DNA from 2 places in the Arthrobacter sp. StoSoilB19 genome. Region 1 is predicted to be linked to the other one. Evidence: riboswitches for the same ligand, from Rfam matches in the RefSeq annotation. Region 1 holds a riboswitch; the other holds the start of a gene.

Region 1 (10,251 bases):
CCCCCACGTGGGTTCCGCAGTTCGTGGACGGACTGGTGGGCGACAAGGTCTATATCGAGATCCTGAAGTTCGTCCGTGCCGTCCAGGCTGACCCCCGCCACCAGGTGCGGCAGTCAATCGACAAGTACCTCAACGACCTGGCACAGGACCTGCAGCATGACCCCGCGATGATTGCGCGCGCGGAAGACATCAAGGCGCAGGTCCTGGGCGACCCCGAAGTGCGCGAACTGGCCTCGCGGACCTGGGGAACGGTCAAGAACGCGCTGCTGGGCGCCGTGGATGATCCGGACAGCGAACTCACCATCAAGTTCAAGGCTGCGGTGCGCGATTTTGGGTCACGGCTCGTGGACGACCCCGAACTGGCCGGGAAGGTCAACGCATGGATCGGTGACGCCGCCGGGTACCTGGTCCGCACCTACCGTTCGGACATCGCAGGCGTTATTACGGACACCGTGGCTCGGTGGGATGCCGAGGAAACCTCGCAGAAGATCGAGCTCCAGGTGGGTAAGGACCTGCAGTTCATCCGCATCAACGGCACCGTGGTGGGGTCCCTGGCCGGGCTGGGGATTTTCACGGTGGCACAGCTGATCTTTGGGTAGTTTTCCGCTGCTGTAGGTCCCGGGTGGACTTGGCGCTGCGCATCTTCCTTTTCGCTGCAGATTCATCTTGGCGCTGCGCATCTTCCTTTTCGCTGGGGATATTTGGGGTGCGAAAAGGAATGTGCGTGTCGATAAGGCGTACGACGGCGGCACGGAGGGCTGGAGTGACGCTGGAATTGTTGGAAAGAAGTCGGCCCGCCGTACGGCTGCAGGCTCCTACGCGAAGGACTCCAACCCGACGCCTGCGTCCTGAAGTCCTGCCCTGATCCGGGCCGCCATTTCTACGGCGTCAGGGGTCCCACCGTGAATGCACAGGGAGTCGGGCCGTACCGCAATTACGGATCCGTCCACGGCAACCACTTCGCCTTGCGTGGCCAGGCGGACGGCCCGTTCGACCACCGCATCGACGTCGTACAGGACGGCAGCGTCCTCGGAGAGCGGCACCAGGCCGCCGTCGGCGAGGTAGGCACGGTCGGCGAAAGCCTCAACGAACACCGGGTGCCCGGCTTCCTTGGCCTGCTTCAGCAGCTCCGAGCCCGGGAAGCCCAGGAACGGAAGGCCTGGATCGTAGGCGTTGACCGCAGCCACTACGGCGGAGGCCTGCTCGGCGTCATGGATCGTGGTGTCGTACAGCGCTCCATGCGCCTTCACATAGTCCACGGAGGCGCCCACGGCATGCGCAACCCCGTCGAGCGCGCCCAGCTGGTACAGCACGTCCCCGAAGAGCTCGTCGAAGCTCATGCCAAGCATGCGGCGCCCGTAGCCGGCCAGGTCCCGGTAGCCCAGGTGCGCGCCGACGGTGACATCAAGTTCGTACGCGGCCCTGCAGCTGTCGAGCATGGTGACGGGATCCCCCGCGTGGAGGCCACAGGCTACGTTGGCGCTGGTTGCCAGCTGGAGCATCGCCGGATCGCCTCCCGCGGTCCAGGAGCCGAATGATTGGCCTACGTCAGCGTTGAGATCCAATGATGTTGCCTTCCAGCGTCAGGTTGTCCGGCCCGGCAGCGGAAGTCAGCTCCCCGGGAATGGTGTCCGGCATCGGCCCGAACGCCTCCCGGGCATTCTTGGCCACCGCACGGCCCATCACGAGGTTACCGGCTCCGCCGACAACGGCCCCTATGCCGAACGGGAGGGCCCGCCCGAACAAGGCAGTCCCTTGGCGCTTGAGCAGGTTCTTGAGGAAGGCATGCTGGATCCTCTTCCGGACGCTGCCGAAACCCGGCACCACCATGGATTTGGACAGCGCGTTGCCCCAGGTGTTGGTGGCGCCGCCGGATGCCTGGCCGCTGAGCGTGCCCAGCAGGGCGGTGCCCTCCTCGCCGAGCATGATGGCCATGACCATGGTGCCGGCCTTTTCCGGGTTGGTCAGCCGGATGCCGTGCAGTTCAGCCAGCGAGGTTGCGTACAGGGCTGTGGCTTCCAGGAAGCCAACGGTGGCGGCTGCGGAAAGTCCCAGCGACGCCACGGTTCCAACGCCGGGGACGACGGCGGTGGCACCCACCAGGGCTCCCCCTCCGGCAACAGCCCGCAGGTAGTCGCGCTCTGCGATGTCCGCCAGCTGCGCGGCCGTCGCCCGCGGATGCCTCTTCTGGAGCCTGCGGATGTAGCCAACCACCAGGGGCCGCTGGATCTGCACTGCTTTCAGGAGCATGTTGTGGACGCCGGGCTTGGGCTTGCCCTCGGCGTCAAACATTGCGTTGTGGGCGGTTTCCTGTGCGATGCGTACTGCGGGGTTGCTGCGCCGGGCCATGGTCACCTTCATTCAAATCGACCTGCAGCGGGTAGGCTGCCGTGCCTTTCCATCCTATGTGGATAGACACTAAGCATGCTTAACTTCCGGGCCGTGGCTTCGTCCGGCGCGCTGCGGCGGCAGGATGCGGTACCTGCACCTCACCGCCGCCGCTGCAACCCGCCGTCGGACGTTACTTCCCGGCCTGCTGGACCTCGCGCCCCGCCGCCCCGGCGTCCTGGCCGCCGCTGCGCGCGGCAGTGGCCTGGTCTGCCTGAAGCTCGGCACGGAAGACCTCGAAGCGGGCCAGGTGGGCGGGACGGCGCCGCAGGATGGCCCAAGCCACGCCCAGGATGACGAACCAGATGGGGGTTACCAGCAGTGCAACGAGAGTGTCGGGCTGGGTGGTAAGGGCCCAAAGGACGAAGGCGAAGAATGCGTACACCACCCACACGGCGGGAATGCCACCGGGCATCTTGAACTTCGACGCCGCATGCAGGTGCGGCCGGCGGCGCCGGAAGGAGATGTAGCTGGCGAGGATGATCGACCAGACGAAGACGAAGCAGACCGCAGACACGGTGGTCACCATTTCAAAGGCCATGCCAACATCCTGGCCGGCATACATGAGTACGACGCCGGACAGCAGCAGGACGCAGGACAGGAACAGCGCGTTGCTGGGCACCTTCCTCGTGGAGAGCCGGCTGAAGATACCGGGGGCATCGCCTTCCTGGGCCAGGCCGAAGACCATGCGGGACGTGGAGTAGATGCCGGAGTTCGCGGAGGACATCGCCGAAGTCAGGACCACCAGGTTGACCACCGTGGCCGCGGCGCCGAGGCCGGCCAGGGAGAACATCCCGATAAAGGGGCTGTGGCCGGCGGCGAACTGGGTCCACGGGGTGACCGCCATCAGGATGACCAGCGCACCGACATAGAAGAGCAGCACGCGGACGGGGATGGCGTTGATGGCCTTGGGCAGCGTGCGCTCGGGGTTCTTGGCCTCGGCGGCGGTGGTTCCCACCAGTTCGATGCCTACGAAGGCGAAGACTGCGATCTGGAATCCGGCCACGAAGCCCATGAACTCATTGGGGAAGAACCCGCCATGGCTCCACAGGTTGGTGAAGCTTGCGGTGCCCGCGTCGCTCTGGAAACCGGTGAAGATCATGAAGAGTCCCACGATGATCAGGGCTGCGATGGCGACGATCTTGATGAGGGCGAACCAGAACTCGGTCTCGCCGAACGCCTTGACGGTGGCGAGGTTCAGCAGGAGCAGGATGCCCACCGTGGCCAGGCCCGGGATCCAAAGTGGCAGCGCCGGCCAAAGTTCCTTTGAGTACCCTGCGATGGCGATGACGTCGGCGATTCCGGTGATCACCCAGCAGAACCAGTACGTCCAGCCCGTGAAGAATCCGGCCCACGGCCCCAGGAGATCGGCGGCGAAATCACTGAAGGACTTGTAGTTCAGGTTGCTGAGCAGCAGTTCACCCATGGCCCGCATGACGAAGAAAAGCATGAAGCCGATGATCATGTATACGAAGATCACGGATGGGCCGGCCGCGGAGATGGTCTTGCCGGAACCCATGAACAGGCCCGTGCCGATCGCGCCGCCGATGGCGATGAGCTGGATATGCCGGTTGGTGAGCTGCCGCTCCAGGTGGGGAGGCTCGCTGCGGGCTGCCGTGGCAGCGCCTTGGCTGCGGGCTGGTTCGCCGTTGGACGTGGGGGGATGAATCGCCATGAGGAACTCCATCGATAAAGCGGCTTTTGGGTGCCGCAAAAGATTTGGTTCCTCCCCGCTCTGTAGTGGACCTGAGAGTTTCCGCAGCAAAAGCCGCTTGCACCGCCGGTGAGCCAGGGTCATGCCCGGCTGCTTTCCAGAGTTGCCTGTCCGCGGCGGTACGTGGGCCTGAGAGTTTCCTGGGGAGGGTTTGCTCCTACGGCGCCTGCTGGATGTACCCGGCAGGGCTCTCCCGCCGCAGGTCGAAGGCGTATTCAGTTGGAAGCCGCAGGCTTTTTGGGCCACGGCCGGTCATGCAATGGGACAGGCGCCGACTGGTGGGCTGCTCCGGATACGCTGAGCCAGCCACCGGCGGCGCCAATCCCGGGGTTCAGTGTGGTGTCCGTCACGATCGAATGTCAAACCCCTCCCGACACAAGCGGGGAAGAACGGCGTCACGTGCCCCTCGAGCCCCGCACGGAAGCCGCCCGATTTGCCACGGACGGGTCTATCCCGGTACCTTGTGAGCCGAATCACCCACATTTGAATAAGCCTTTCGAGCTGTGACGGGAGAGTCCTCCCGGCGAAACACCGGTCAGGCGCCGTAGGAGCAAATCCTCCCCAGGAATCTCTCAGGCCCCCGTACCGTCACGGCGAGGCGACTCTGGAAAGCAATCAGGCTTCTGCCTGGTTCACCGACGGTGCAAGCGGTCCCCTGCCAACAGCAGGCAACGCGGAATCTCTCAGGTCCAATACAGAGCGGGGAGGAACCCATCCCACGCCGTGCCACCTTCGGCCGGCCAGATCTGGAGTTCCTCATGACGATTCATTCGCATCCAACATCGTTTGTTGACCGCCATATCGGCGCGCGCCGCCAGGCCGACATCGACACCATGCTCAAGGCCATCGGCTACGACAGCCTGGATGGCCTGGTTGACGTGGCCGTCCCCGCGCCCATCCGCCAGGAAACTGCGCTCAAGCTGACCGACGCCCTCAGCGAGGTTGAAGTCCTCACGGAACTGCGGAAGCTTGCCGCCAAGAACAAGACGGCAGTCCAGATGATCGGCCAGGGCTACTACGACACCGTGACTCCGCCGGTGATCCGCCGCAACATCCTGGAATCCCCGGCCTGGTACACCGCCTACACGCCCTACCAGCCGGAGATTTCCCAGGGCCGGCTTGAGGCGCTGCTGAACTTCCAGACCATGGTGCAGGACCTGACGGCGCTCCCGGTAGCCAACGCTTCCTTGCTGGACGAGGCAACGGCGGTGGCCGAGGCCGTGCTGCTGATGCGCCGCGCCAACAAGTCCAAGGCAGCGAAGGACGGCAAGACGGTGCTCGACGCCGACTGCCTCCCCCAGACCATCGCCATCGTGCTGGGCCGGGCGGAGGCGCTCGGCTTCGAGGTGGAGGTCGCCGACCTGTCCAAGGGCCTGCCCGACGGCGACATCAACGGCGTCGTCCTGCAGCAGCCCGGCGTCTCCGGCCGCGTCTGGGACCAGTCCGCCGTCATCGCCGAAGCCAAGGAGCGCGGCGCGCTGGTCACCGTGGCTGCGGACCTGCTGGCCCTGACACTGATCACCCCTCCGGGCGAGCAGGGCGCGGACATTGCCGTCGGCTCCACCCAGCGTTTTGGCGTGCCGCTGTTCTTTGGGGGGCCGCACGCCGCCTACATGGCCGTCCAAAAGGGAATGGAACGTACCCTCCCGGGCAGGATCGTGGGCGTCTCCAAGGACAACGCCGGCACGCCTGCCTACCGGTTGGCCCTGCAGACCCGCGAGCAGCACATCCGCCGCGAGAAGGCCACGTCCAACATCTGCACCGCCCAGGCGCTGCTGGCCATCGTGTCCTCCTTCTACGCCGTTTACCACGGCCCCGACGGCCTGAAGGCGATCGCAGAGACCGTCCACCACAAGGCCAGGGTCCTGGCAACAGCACTCACGTCACTGGGCCGCGAACTGGTCACGGACTCCTTCTTCGACACCCTCACCGTCCGCGTTCCGGGCAAGGCCGCCAAGGTGATCACCGCCGCTGAAGCCCGCGGCATCAACCTGCGCTTCATCGATCCGGACACGGTGGGCGTCTCCGTTGATGAGACGACGACGGCGGCAACACTTTCCGCCGTCGCCGTCGCCTTTGGCGCCGGTCCGGTGGGTGACGCCCAGGGATTCGAACTGCCCGACACCATTGTGCGCACCTCGGCCTACCTGCAGCACCCGGTCTTCAACACGCACCGGTCTGAAACCCAGCTGCTGCGTTACATCCGCAAGCTCTCGGACCGCGACCTGGCGCTGGACCGCACCATGATCCCGCTGGGTTCATGCACCATGAAGCTGAACGCCACGGCCGAGATGGAAGCCATTTCCTGGCCGGAGTTCGCCTCGATCCACCCGTTCGCCCCGGACTCCCAGACCGAAGGCTGGCGCGAACTCATCGCCGGCCTGGAAGCGGACCTCGCCGAGATCACCGGGTATGACCAGGTGTCCATCCAGCCCAACGCGGGCTCGCAGGGCGAACTCGCCGGGCTGCTCGCGATCCGCGGCTACCACCATTCCCGGGGCGAGCAGCAGCGCAACGTCTGCCTGATCCCGGCCTCGGCGCACGGCACCAACGCCGCCTCCGCCGTGCTCGCGGGCATGAAGGTGGTCGTCGTGGCCACGGCTGCCGACGGCACCATCGACCACGACGACCTGACGGCCAAGATCGAGGCCAACAAGGACGTCCTGTCCTGCATCATGATCACCTACCCCTCCACCCACGGCGTGTACGACTCCGATGTCCGCGAGGTGTGCGACGCGATCCACGCCGCGGGCGGCCAGGTGTACGTTGACGGCGCCAATCTCAACGCCCTGGTAGGGCTGGCCCAGCCGGGCCAGTTCGGCGGGGACGTGTCCCACCTGAACCTGCACAAGACCTTCTGCATCCCGCACGGCGGCGGGGGACCCGGCGTCGGGCCCGTTGCCGCCAAGGCGCACCTGGCACCGTTCATGCCGGGCGACGCGAACAAGGCGGCGCACGAAGCCGGGCACGGTGTGGCGATCTCGGCGTCCCGGTTCGGTTCGGCCGGCGTGCTGCCGATTTCCTGGGCCTACGTGAAGCTGATGGGCGGTGAGGGCCTGACCGAGGCCACCAAGTCCGCGCTGCTGGCGGCCAACTACGTCGCGTCCCGCCTGAACGAATACTTCCCGGTCCTGTACACCGGTGAAGGCGGGCTGGTGGCGCACGAGTGCATCCTGGACCTGCGCGAACTCACGGCGAAGACGGGAGTCACGGCCGAGGACGTGGCCAAGCGGCTGATCGACTTCGGTTTCCACGCCCCCACCCTTTCGTTCCCTGTCGCGGGCACGCTGATGGTGGAGCCCACCGAGTCCGAGGACCTGGCCGAGATCGACCGCTTCATCGAGGCCATGATCAGCATCCGCAAGGAAATCGACCAGGTGGCCAGCGGCGACATCACCCTGGAGGCATCCCCGGTGCGCAACGCACCCCACACGGCCGCCGCCGTCGTCAGCTCTGGCTGGGACCGCGCCTACCCGCGGGAGCAGGCGGCCTTCCCCGTTGCCTCGCTCCGCCAGGACAAGTATTTCCCGCCCGTCGGCCGGATCGACGGCGCCGCCGGCGACCGGAACCTGGTCTGCTCCTGCCCGCCCCTCGAAGCGTTCGAGGACAGCACAGCCGAATTTGAGAACTGAGGACTTCCAATGACTGAGAACTACACCGCTCTTTTCGAGCAGCACAAGAAGGCCGGGGCCTCGTTCACGGACTTCGGCGGGTGGCAGATGCCGCTCAAGTACGAGTCTGAACTCGCGGAACACCATGCCGTGCGCAGGGCGGCCGGCCTGTTCGACCTCTCCCACATGGGCGAGGTCTGGGTGACCGGCCCCGACGCCGCCGCCTTCCTGGACTACGCCCTTGCCGGCAAACTGTCCGCGGTGGCCGTGGGCAAGGCAAAGTACTCGCTGATCTGCAACGCCGATGGCGGCATCATCGACGACCTCATCACCTACCGCCGGCCATCCCCCGAAGAGGGCGTGGACAGGTACCTGGTGGTGCCCAACGCGGGCAACGCCGCAGTGGTGGCCAAGGAACTGCTGGAACGCGCCGCCGCCTTCGACGTCACTGTGGAGGACGCCTCCGCCAACACCTCGCTGATCGCCGTCCAGGGACCGAATTCCGAAGCGATCCTCCTGACGCTGGTCCCGGCCGAACAGCACGCACTGCTCACCGGGCTCAAGTACTACGCCGCCGTCGAGGTGGGCATCGCCGTCAACGGTACGGTCCAGGACCTGCTCGTGGCCCGGACCGGCTACACCGGCGAGGACGGCTTCGAGATCTACGTTCCCAACCTGGACGCCCCCGCACTGTGGGAGGCCCTGCTCCAGGCCGGCGAAGGCTCCGGCCTGGTTCCAGCCGGACTGGCCGCACGCGACTCGCTCCGCCTCGAAGCCGGGATGCCGCTCTACGGCAACGAACTCTCCCGCCACGTCAACGCCTACGCGGCCGGTCTGGGCCCCGTGGTGTCGCTGGCGAAGGAGAGCGGCTTCGTAGGCAAGGACGCCCTGGCCGCCATCAAGGCCGCAGGAGTCGGTTCAAGCATCGGGCAGAAGCTGGTGGGCCTCAAGGGTGCCGGACGCCGCGCTGCCCGCGCCCATTACCCCGTCCTCAAGGACGGCACCCTGGTGGGCGAAGTAACCTCCGGCCAGCCCTCCCCCACCCTCGGATACCCCATCGCCATGGCCTACGTCGACGTCGAATTTGCTGAAGTCGGGACCGTCCTGGACATCGACCTCCGCGGCAAGCCCGAGCGCTTCGAAGTCGTCCCCCTCCCCTTTTACAAGCGCCAGAAGTAAATCGATTTCGCCCAACCACCACAGGTTTTGAAGAGAAGGAAAGTAGACAATGAGCAAAGTTGTTTCTGAACTGAAGTACTCCGCCGAGCACGAGTGGGTTGCTGTTGACGGATCCGGCCCAGCGGGGATCGGGATTTCCGCCGTTGCTGCCGACGCCCTGGGCGACATCGTGTACGTGGACCTCCCCGAGGTCGGCTCCACCGTGACGGCCGGCGAGACCTGCGGCGAGGTGGAATCCACCAAATCCGTCTCCGACCTCTACGCCCCCGTGACCGGTGAGGTCACCGAGATCAACGACGGCGTGGTCACGGACCCCGCCCTGATCAACAGCGATCCCTACGGTGCGGGCTGGCTCTTCAAGGTGGCCGTTACCGAGGAAGGCCCGCTCATGTCGGCAGAGGAATACGCCGCAGCAAACGGCGGCGAGCTGTGAGCGCCCCGGCAGAAGTGGGCGCCTTCGAGCAGGTGGCCTCCCCAAGCCTGAACGCCGACCTGTCCGTCCTGGACCCTGAGGTTGCCGCGAAGATTGACGACGAGCTTGGCCGCCAGCGCGACGGCCTGGAGATGATCGCGTCCGAGAACCACACGGCCGCTGCGGTCATGCAGGCCCAGGGCTCGGTCCTGACCAACAAGTACGCCGAAGGCTACCCCGGCAAGCGCTACTACGGCGGCTGCGAGCACGTGGACGTCATCGAGCAACTCGCCATCGACCGGGTCAAGGACCTCTTCGGCGCCGGGTTCGCCAACGTCCAACCACACTCCGGTGCACAGGCCAACGCCTCCGTCATGCACGCCCTGATCAAGCCCGGCGACACCATCATGGGCCTCAACCTGGCGCACGGCGGCCACCTGACCCACGGCATGCGGATCAACTTCTCCGGCAGGCTCTACAACGTGGTCCCGTACCAGGTCCGCGAGGACACCCACACCATCGACATGGCAGAGGTGGAACGGCTGGCCCAGGAGCACAAGCCTCAGCTGATCGTGGCCGGCTGGTCCGCTTACGCCCGCCAGCTGGACTTCGCAGAATTCCGCCGGATCGCCGACTCCGTGGGGGCCTACCTGATGGTGGATATGGCGCACTTCGCCGGACTGGTGGCGGCCGGGCTGCACCCGTCGCCGGTGCCGCACGCCCACGTCACCACGTCCACCACGCACAAGACCCTGGCCGGTCCGCGCGGCGGCATCATCCTGACCAACGACGCCGACATCGCCAAGAAGATCAACTCGGCTGTGTTTCCCGGTCAGCAGGGTGGCCCGCTGGAACACGTGATCGCCGGCAAGGCCGTGGCGTTCAAGATCGCAGCGTCCGAAGAGTTCCGCGAGCGGCAGGAGCGAGTCCTTGCCGGTGCCCGCCTC
Region 2 (10,251 bases), 360 kb from region 1:
CGCATAACTAAGCGATGGTCTCCGCGTGGCCTGTGGCGTCGCGTTGCCAGGTGGGGATCAGCATTCGACGACGTTGACGGCGAGGCCGCCCATGGCGGTTTCTTTGTATTTGGAGGACATGTCCTTGCCGGTTTCGCGCATGGTGATGATGACTTCGTCCAGGGACACGCGGTGGGTGCCGTCGCCCCAGAGCGCCATTTTCGCGGCGTTGATCGCTTTCGCGGCCGCGATCGCGTTCCGTTCGATGCAGGGGACCTGGACCAGCCCGCCGATCGGGTCACAGGTCAGGCCCAGGTTGTGTTCCATCGCGATTTCCGCGGCGTTCTCCACCTGCGCCGGGGTCCCGCCCATGACCTCGGCCAGGCCCGCGGCCGCCATCGAGGACGCCGACCCCACCTCGCCCTGGCAGCCGACCTCGGCCCCGGAGATCGAGGCCTGTTCCTTGTACAGCACCCCCACCGCGCCCGCGGCCAGCAGGAACCGCACCACCACAGCGTCCCGGTCCTCCTGGGTGGCCTTGTCCATGCCCGGGGCGAAATGCAGGGCGTAGAACAGCACCGCGGGGATGATCCCGGCCGCCCCGTTCGTCGGGGCGGTGACCACCCGCCCGCCGGAGGCGTTCTCCTCATTCACCGCCAACGCCACCAAATTAACCCACTCCTGCCAATACCTGGCATCGAACGGGCCCGCGTCCCACGCCGCATCCGTCTCCTCGACCGGGCCGCCCGCGGATTCCTTCTTCAACCGGTCGTACCAGTCAGGGGCGCGGCGGCGGACCTTCAACCCGCCCGGCAGCACCCCTTCCCGCCTCAACGAGGCGGCCACGCAGCCCTCCATCACCGACCAGATCTGCAGCAGCCCCGCCCGGATCTGCTCCTCGTCCCGGGAGACTTTTTCGTTCACGAGCATCACATCGGCGATGCCCAACCCGGTCACCGCGCAGTGCCCCAGCAGCTCCGCCGCGGTCCGGAACGGCAGCGGCAGCTCCTGTTTGGACGCGTCCAGTTCCTGCTGCGCCGCGTCCTCCTCGCCCTCCCGGACGATGAACCCGCCACCCACCGAGAAAAACGTCGCCGCATGCAGCACCTCCCCGGCCGCATCAGTGACCGTGAACGTCATCCCGTTCGTGTGCCGCGGCAACACCGTCAACGGCCGCAGCACCATATCCTTCACCCCGTACGGCAAGGCCACCGAACCGGCCAGGTTCAGGACCCCGGTCTCCGCGATCGAGGCCAGCCGCTCCTCCACCTCGGCGGGCAGGATCAACTCCGGATGGAACCCCTCCAACCCCAACAAAACGGCGGTCATCGTCCCATGCCCATGACCCGTCGCCGCCAACGACCCATACAAATCAACCCGCAACCCCGCCACATCACCCAGGACACCCAGGCCCTTGAGCTCCTCAGCGAACACCGCAGCAGCCCGCATCGGCCCCACAGTATGCGAAGACGAAGGCCCAATCCCGATCGAAAACAGGTCAAAGACACCAACAGCCATAACGGGGTATTTCCTAACTAAATCTGGTTCGGTTGCCGCTCAACCCACTTCCTGTACGTCCTGTCAGCCTCGACACACCGGTCCATGCGCACCAGGGGCCGGCAGAGCCGGACCCGAAGCCCGGCCACGGTGCGGTACAGGGCTTACTTTTGGCGTTTGTAGAACGGGAGGTCGACGACTTCGAATGGCTCCGCCTTGCCACGGAGGTCCACGTCGAGGGCGGTGCCGGGTGCCGAGTATTCGACGTCGACGTAGGCCATGGCGATGGGGTAGCCAAGGGTGGGCGACGGCTGGCCGGAGGTGACTTCGCCAACCGTGGCGCCGTCCTTGAGGACGGGGTAGTGCGCGCGTCCGGCGCGGCGGCCCTGGCCTTTGAGCCCCACGAGGCGGCGGCCGGAGGTGCTGCCGGCTCCGGCTTCCTTTTTGGCGGCCAGGGCGGCTTTGCCGACGAAGTCGCCTTCCTTGGAGAGCGCGACGACGGGGCCGAGGCCGGCGGCGAACGGGTCGCCCTGCAGCGACAGTTCGTTGCCGTACAGGGGCATTCCCGCTTCGAGGCGCAGGGAGTCACGGGAGGCGAGGCCTGCCGGGGTCAGTTCCCTGTCGTCGGCGACGGCGATCAGTGACTGCCACAGCGCGGGGGCATCGTCGTTGCCCACGAAGATTTCGAACCCGTCCTCACCCGTGTACCCGGTGCGCGCAAGCAGGAGTTCCTTTCCGGCGCCGCCTACCAGGAGCGGCACGCTGACGGCGGCGTAGTACTTCAGCTCGGTGACCAGTGCGTGCTGCGCGGCCGGGACCAGGCGCAGCAGGAGTTCCTGGGCCTTGGGGCCCTGGACGGCGATCAGCGACGTGCGGGCTGAGGCATCCTCCACTACAACATCGAACCCGGCGGCCCGTTCCTGCAGGGCTGCGGCGACCACGGCGGCGTTGCCCGCGTTGGGCACCACCAGGAAGACGTCGGTGCCGTCCTGCGCGGCAGGGCGTCGGTAGGTGATGAGGTCGTCGATGATGCCGCCGTCCTCGTTGCAGATCAGCGAGTACTTGGCCTTGCCCACGGCCATGGCGGAGATCTTTCCCACCAGGGCGTAGTCCAGGAAGGCTGCGGCATCCGGGCCGGTCACCCAGACCTCGCCCATGTGGGAAAGGTCGAACAGGCCGGCAGCCTTGCGGACGGCGTGGTGTTCAGCAAGCTCCGAGCTGTACTTCAGCGGCATCTGCCACCCGCCGAAGTCCGTGAAGGAAGCTCCAAGCTTCTTGTGCTCGTCGTAAAGCGCGGTGTATTTCTCGGTCATGGCGCCGGTCCTTAGTTTTCGAAGTCTTCCAGCGGCGGGCAGGAGCAGATCAGGTTCCGGTCCCCGGCGGCGCCGTCGATCCTGCCCACGGGCGGGAAGTACTTGTCCTGCTTGTGGTGGGCAGGGAAGGCCGCCTGCTCGCGGGGGTAGGCGCGGTCCCAGTCAGAGCTGACGACGGCGGCCGCCGTGTGCGGTGCGCGGCGCAGCGGTGAGTCCGCCACGGCAAAGTCGCCATTGGCCACCTGGTCGATTTCCTTGCGGATGCTGATCATGGCCTCGATGAAGCGGTCGATCTCCGCCAGGTCCTCGGACTCGGTGGGCTCCACCATCAGCGTGCCCGCCACCGGGAAGGACAGGGTGGGGGCGTGGAAACCGAAGTCGATCAGCCGCTTGGCAACATCCTCTGCGGTCACCCCCGTCTTCGCCGTGAGTTCGCGCAGGTCCAGGATGCACTCGTGCGCCACCAGCCCGCCTTCACCGGTGTACAGGACCGGGAAGTACTCGTTCAGGCGGGACGCGACGTAGTTGGCCGCCAGCAGCGCGGACTTGGTGGCCTCGGTCAGGCCCTCACCGCCCATCAGCTTCACGTACGCCCACGAAATCGGCAGCACGCCGGCCGAACCGAACCGGGACGCCGAGATCGCCACACCGTGCCCGGCTTCGTGCGCCGCCTTGTTCGCGTCGCCCGGCATGAACGGTGCCAGGTGCGCCTTGGCGGCAACGGGCCCGACGCCGGGTCCCCCGCCGCCGTGCGGGATGCAGAAGGTCTTGTGCAGGTTCAGGTGGGACACGTCCCCGCCGAACTGGCCCGGCTGGGCCAGCCCTACCAGGGCGTTGAGGTTGGCGCCGTCGATGTAGACCTGGCCGCCGGCAGCATGCACAGCGTCACAGACTTCGCGGACATCCCCATCGTAGACACCGTGGGTGGAGGGGTAGGTGATCATGATGCAGGACAGGACGTCCTTGTTGGCCTCGATCTTGGCCGTCAGGTCGTCGTGGTCGATGGTGCCGTCGGCAGCCGTGGCCACGACGACCACCTTCATGCCCGCGAGCACGGCGGAGGCGGCGTTGGTACCGTGCGCCGAGGCCGGGATCAGGCACACGTTGCGCTGCTGCTCGCCCCGGGAATGGTGGTAGCCGCGGATCGCGAGCAACCCGGCGAGCTCGCCCTGCGAGCCCGCGTTGGGCTGGATGGACACCTGGTCATACCCGGTGATCTCGGCGAGGTCCGCTTCCAGGCCGGCGATGAGTTCGCGCCAGCCTTCGGTCTGGGAGTCCGGGGCGAACGGGTGGATCGAGGCAAACTCCGGCCAGGAAATGGCTTCCATCTCGGCCGTGGCGTTCAGCTTCATGGTGCATGAACCCAGCGGGATCATGGTGCGGTCCAGCGCCAGGTCGCGGTCCGAGAGCTTGCGGATGTAACGCAGCAGCTGGGTTTCAGACCGGTGCGTGTTGAAGACCGGGTGCTGCAGGTAGTCGGAGGAACGCTCGACGGCGGCCTCCAGCCCAAAGCCCTGGCCCTCGCCCTGGACCTCGGCAACCGTGGCGCCAAAGACGTCGGCAACCTGGGCGACGATGGCCACCGTCGTGGTTTCATCGAGGGCGATGCCTACGGTGTCGGCGTCGACGCTGCGCAGGTTGATGCCCCGCGCCTCGGCGTCGGCGATGATGCCAGCAGCCCGTCCGGGGACCCGGACCGTAAGGGTGTCGAAGAAGCTCGTGTGCAGCACCTCGACGCCGGCGGCCGCAAGCGAGGCCGCCAGGCTACGGGCGTGGCGGTGCGCCGTTTGGGCAATCGCCTTCAGGCCGTCGGGGCCGTGGTATACGGCGTACATGGACGCAACGATGGCCAGCAGCGCCTGGGCGGTGCAGATGTTGGACGTGGCCTTCTCGCGGCGGATGTGCTGCTCGCGGGTCTGCAGGGCCAACCGGTAGGCAGGCGTGCCGGCGTCGTCCTTTGACACCCCAACCAGGCGGCCAGGCAAGGAACGCTCCAGGCCTTTGCGGACAGCCATGTAGGCGGCATGGGGGCCCCCAAAGAACAGCGGCACGCCAAAGCGCTGGGCTGAGCCGACGGCAATGTCCGCGCCCTGCTCGCCCGGAGGTGTGATCAGTGTCAGGGCCAGCAGGTCCGCAGCGACCGTGACCAGCGCGCCCCGGTCCTTCGCTGCAGAGATCACCGCGGACTGGTCCCAGACGCGGCCGGAAGCGCCGGGCTGCTGCAGCACGATCCCGTTGATGTCGCCCTCGGGCAGGCCCTTGGACAGGTCGGCGACCTCCACCTCGAAGCCGAGCGCCTCCGCACGCCCCAGCACGATGGCGATGGTCTGCGGCAGCACGTCGATGTCCAGGACGGTCTTGCCGTCTGCCGCGGGCTTGGTCTTGTTGGCGCGGCGCATCAGCAGCACGGCCTCGGCCACCGCCGTTGCTTCATCCAGCAGCGAAGCGTTGGCGATGGGCAGGCCCACAAGGTCCTGCACCATGGTCTGGAAGTTCAGCAGCGCCTCAAGCCGGCCCTGGGAAATCTCCGGCTGGTAGGGCGTGTAGGCGGTGTACCAGGCCGGGGATTCCAGGATGTTGCGGCGGATCACCGGTGGAGTCACGGTGTCGTAGTAGCCCTGGCCGATCATCTGGACTGCCGTCTTGTTCTTGGCGGCAAGCTTCCGCAGTTCCGTGAGGACTTCAACCTCGCTGAGGGCGTCCTGCAGGCGAAGGGCGGTGTCCTGGCGGATGACCTTGGGAACCGCGGTGTCCACAAGGGAATCGACCGAGTCGTAGCCTACGGCTTTGAGCATGGTGTCGACGTCGGCCTGGCGGCGCGCGCCGATATGGCGGTCTACGAAAGTGGTGGAGGCTGGGGTAACCGACACGAAGGAACTCCATTTACTCAGGCGGCGAAGGGTACGCCACAGCTATTCGGGTTCCTCCCCGCTCTGTATTGGACCTGAGAGTTTCCGCGTTCCCTGCCTGGGCAGGACCCGCTTGCACCGTCGGTGAGCACAACAGTCCCTACCTCTCCAAAAGAGAATAAGACTGCCTGCTGCTTTCCAGAGGTGCCTCGCCGCGGCGGTACGGGGGCCTGCGAGATTCCTGGGGAGGATTTGCTCCTACGGCGCCTGCCTGTACTTCCGGCAGAACTCTCCCGCCGCAGATCAAAGGCTATTCATTTGTTGGATCATGAAGGCCGGTGACAGCCCTCACAACTTTCTATTGTTCTACGCGGCAACCCCTCCCGGCAAATGACGGAGCTACCTGCGGAGCCGTTCCAGCGCGGCCAGGAGTTCCTCCACGTCAGCGGCCGCTCCCCCGGCCGGCGCAGGGGCCACGGACAGCATGGCGTTGAAGTACAGGCCGTCCCCCATATAGAGGACTGCCTTGGCCAGTCCAGGTCCCACATCCGCAGCAATTTCGTCCAGCCAGCGCTGCTGGATGGCCGCGAAGCGGCGCCGCGTCTCCTCGTGGGCCACCTCTGCAAGCCGGGTGGCGGCCACGATGGCACGGTCCAAAGGGGTATCCGCCCAGACCGAGGAACGGATGAAGTAGGCCGCGGCGCCTTCAGCTGCCGACGCCATGGCATCGGCATCCTCGCCCGCCAGGCCCTCCAGGCGGTCGAGCAACACGGCAATCATGGCTTCCTTGTTGGGAAAGTGGTAGAGGAGGCCGCCTTTGGATACGCCGGCCCTGCGCGCCACGGCATCGAGGGTGGCCGCCCGCTCACCCACTTCAATCAGCAGGGACTCGAAGGCGTCAAGGACCGCGTCACGGGCAACAGGCTTTCGGGGCATGCCCTCCATCATGCCCTCCCCCGCGCAGGAATAAGGAAAACCATCGCATTTTTAAACTATACCGTCCGGACGGTATAGTTATCTTATGACCACTTCCATCGAGAGTTCGGCAACCGGGCAGGCAAGCAGCACTTCCGTGCGTCCTCCGTGGCGCGACTGGCTGGCGCTGGGGCTCCTGATGTTTCCCGTGCTGCTGGTGGCGGTGGACAACACCGCACTGACGTTCGCGCTGCCGGCCATCGCCCGGGCCCTGGAACCCACGGGCGTGCAGCTGCTGTGGATCGTTGACGCCTACCCCCTGGTGCTGGCCGGGCTGCTGGTATCAATGGGAAGCCTCGGCGACCGGATTGGGCGGCGGAGGCTGCTCATCCTTGGCAGCATCGGCTTTGCCGCGCTGTCCGTTGCGACGGCTTTTGCACCCGCGCCGGAATGGCTCATCGCCGGCCGCGCCGCCCTGGGATTCTTCGGCGCCATGCTGATGCCGTCCACCTTGTCGCTGATCCGCAACATTTTCCCCGAGCCCAATCGCCGCAGGCTGGCCGTCGCCATCTGGGCCGCCGGATTCTCCGGCGGCGCGGCCCTGGGTCCGATCTTCGGCGGCTGGCTGGTGGAGCACTTCTGGTGGGGTGCCGTCTTCCTGGTGGCGGTCCCCCTCATGCTCCCCCTGCTGGCGTTTGGACCGGCCCTCATCCCGGAATCGAAGGATCCGGCACCCGGCAAGGTGGACATCCCCAGCATCCTGCTCTCCATGCTGGTCATGGTGCCCGTTGTCTACGGGATCAAGGCAGTTGCCACCGAAGGTCCAGGGGCGGCAGGTCTGGGCGCCATCGCCTTCGGCCTGGCCATGGGGGCGGTGTTCGTGCAGCGGCAGCAGCGGCTGGCGCACCCCCTGCTGGACATGTCCCTATTCCGGAACAGGGTGTTCAGCATGGCCATCAGCGCCAACATCCTTGCCCTGTTCTCCTTCAACGGCTTCATCCTGTTCCTCGCCCAGCACCTCCAACTCCTCGAGGGAATGACGCCGTCCGCAGCCGGCGTTGCCATGATCCCGGCACTGGCCGCCACGGTGGTGGCCGGCCTGGTGGTGGTGCCGCTGGTCCGCAAGGTCCGCCCGGGATACGTGGTGGCAGCGGGGTTGGCGTTCAGTGCCACCGGCTACACCATGGTCGCATTCGGGAATCACGACGGCGGCCCCTCGCTGCTGCTGGCAGCCCTGCTGGTCCTTGCATTGGGCGTGGGTACGGCCGAAACCATCTCCAACGACCTCATCCTCGGGTCCGCGCCGCCGGAGAAGTCAGGCGCTGCCGCGGCAATCTCCGAGACCGGCTACGAGGTGGGGTCGCTGCTGGGCACGGCGGTACTGGGCTCCATCCTGACGGCGTCCTACCAGCAGAACCTGCGGCTGCCCGCAGGCCTTGACGGCATGCTGCCCGGCTCCTCCCTGCACAGCGCGAGGGAAACACTTGCCGGCGCAGTGGAAGCAGCAAACCTGCTGCCCGCTTCCCTGTCGGACACCGTCCGGGACGCTGCGGCGTCAGCGTTTGATTCCGGCGTGCACATCACTGCGGCAATTGGGCTGGTACTGATGGCGACGGCGGCAGTCCTCGCCGCCGTCGTGCTGCGGAAGGTGCCGAAAGCGGCCTGACCAAGCGAAACAAAAAGGGCGCCTGGTACCGGATTAATTCCGATACCAGGCGCCCAAAGGGTCCAGGCGGGTGGCTGCCGGCTACTTGGAGTCGGCGGCTGTGACCTTGGCGGTCGGCTTCATGTTTTCAGCCTGTACCATCCAGGCAAACTGCTCCAGCCGGGCAATGAACTCGTGCAGGAGGTCCGCGGAGGTGGGATCCTCCTCGTCCACCTCGTCATGGACTTTGCGCATGGTGCCCACGGCGGCTTCCATGGCGGCAACGATCCGCTCGATGGCATCCGTAGTGCTGATCAGCCCTTCAGGGAACTGGGCCAGGCTGGTGGTTTCGGCAACGGTGGAGCTGCGGCCGTCCGGGAGTGCATGCAGGGCGCGCATTCGTTCGGCTGTGTCGTCGGCGAACTGGCGGGCAGCGTCGACGATCTCATCAAGCTGCAGGTGCAGGTCGCGGAAGTTGGTGCCCACGATGTTCCAGTGCGCCTGCTTGCCCTGGACGTGCAGTTCGATCAGGTCGGCCAGGACAGCCTGCAGATTGTTGGTCAGTGTCGGTGAAGCTTTCATGCGTCCTCCTCAAGTGGTCCAATACGGCCGACGCTACCAGCCGAGCACCTAGCGGCGGCAGGGCTTTCGGCAATTTCTCAGTGAGCTTACTAATTTGGAAAGGAAGTCATAAACGAATGTGATTCATATTGCGTCTTGCATCACAGGTCCGGCACCCCCATACTAAATGAACGCCATTCATATAGTGACCTCCGTCTCACAGCCTTCCAGAAAGTGGTGCCATGACAGAGACAATCCGCACCAGTACGGCCAAACCCGGTCCGCACGCCCACGCCCCGTCCGCGGACGGCGTCAGCGCCAAAGGCCTCAAGGGCGGGCAGCTCGGGCTCCTCGCCGTCGTCGTCCTGGGCATTTCAACCATCGCCCCCGCCTACACCCTCACCAGCGCACTCGGACCCACCGTCAATGAAGCCGGACTCCAGTTGCCAGTCATCTTCCTGATCGGGTTCATCCCCATGATCCTGGTCTCGCTCGCCTACCGGGAGCTCAATGCCGACTCCCCGGACAGCGGCACAACCTTCACCTGGGTGACCAAAGCCTTCGGCCCCTGGGTCGGCTGGATGGGCGGCTGGGGCCTGCTGGCCGCCAACATCATCGTGCTGTCCAACCTGGCCGGCGTCGCCGTCGACTTCTTCTACCTCTTCCTGTCCCAGCTCACCGGCTCACCGGAACTGGCAGACCTGGCCGGCAACAAAGCGTTGAACGTCCTGACCTGCTTCGTGTTCGTGGCGCTGGCTGTTTGGGTCAGCTACCGCGGGCTGCACACCACCAAGGTGGTGCAGTACGGCCTGGTGGGCTTCCAGCTTCTGGTCCTGGGCCTGTTCGTCGCCATGGCCTTCGCCAACTGGTCCACGTCCGAAACGGCCATCCCGTTCAGCTGGGACTGGTTCGACGTCACGAAGATCGAGACGTTCGGCCAGATTGCCGCCGGCATCTCGCTGTCGATCTTCGTGTACTGGGGCTGGGATGTGTGCCTCACGGTCAACGAGGAAACAGCGAACGGCCAGAAGACGGCCGGACTGGCCGGCACCCTGACCGCCGTCATCGTCCTGGCCATCTACCTCCTGGTCAGCATCGCCACCATGATGTTCGCCGGCGTCGGGGACACCGGCAACGGCCTGAACAACGCCGACAACCAAGAGAACATCTTCACGGCCCTGGCCTCCCCCATCATGGGCCCCTTCGCCATCCTGATGTCCCTCGCCGTGCTGTCCAGTTCCGCGGCCTCCCTCCAGTCCACGTTCATGTCGCCGTCCCGAAGCCTGCTGGCCATGGCGCACTACGGCGCCCTGCCTGAACCGTTCAGCCGGATCAGCAGGAAGTTCGCGACGCCGGGCTACGCCACCATCGCCGCCGGCATCCTGTCCGCCGGGTTCTACGCGGTGATGCACGTGGTCAGCGAAAACGTCCTGAATGACACCATCCTGGCCCTGGGTCTGATGATCTGCTTCTACTACGGCCTCACCGCGCT

Evidence for each region. A riboswitch is a leader RNA that binds a small molecule or an ion and turns the genes downstream of it on or off. The one in region 1 is predicted to bind glycine.
Region 2: another riboswitch for glycine. It lies ahead of gcvP (aminomethyl-transferring glycine dehydrogenase); the one in region 1 lies ahead of gcvP (aminomethyl-transferring glycine dehydrogenase).

Annotation. Positions count from the first base shown of each region.
Region 1 covers NZ_AP024650.1:447,337-457,587, reverse strand. Annotated here, with positions in the region: gene LDO86_RS02170 (DUF445 domain-containing protein) at 1-599, shown strand, start outside; gene LDO86_RS02165 (5-oxoprolinase subunit PxpA) at 816-1,565, opposite strand; gene LDO86_RS02160 (hypothetical protein) at 1,549-2,349, opposite strand; gene cycA (D-serine/D-alanine/glycine transporter) at 2,522-4,063, opposite strand; glycine riboswitch at 4,210-4,308, opposite strand; glycine riboswitch at 4,600-4,700, shown strand; gene gcvP (aminomethyl-transferring glycine dehydrogenase) at 4,861-7,734, shown strand; gene gcvT (glycine cleavage system aminomethyltransferase GcvT) at 7,744-8,892, shown strand; gene gcvH (glycine cleavage system protein GcvH) at 8,942-9,325, shown strand; gene glyA (serine hydroxymethyltransferase) at 9,322-10,251, shown strand, end outside.
Region 2 covers NZ_AP024650.1:809,877-820,127, reverse strand. Annotated here, with positions in the region: gene LDO86_RS03860 (TspO/MBR family protein) at 1-11, shown strand, start outside; gene LDO86_RS03855 (L-serine ammonia-lyase) at 58-1,497, opposite strand; gene gcvT (glycine cleavage system aminomethyltransferase GcvT) at 1,641-2,789, opposite strand; gene gcvP (aminomethyl-transferring glycine dehydrogenase) at 2,801-5,659, opposite strand; glycine riboswitch at 5,713-5,820, opposite strand; glycine riboswitch at 5,847-5,944, opposite strand; gene LDO86_RS03840 (TetR/AcrR family transcriptional regulator) at 6,038-6,574, opposite strand; gene LDO86_RS03835 (MFS transporter) at 6,660-8,219, shown strand; gene LDO86_RS03830 (DNA starvation/stationary phase protection protein) at 8,301-8,780, opposite strand; gene LDO86_RS03825 (APC family permease) at 9,002-10,251, shown strand, end outside.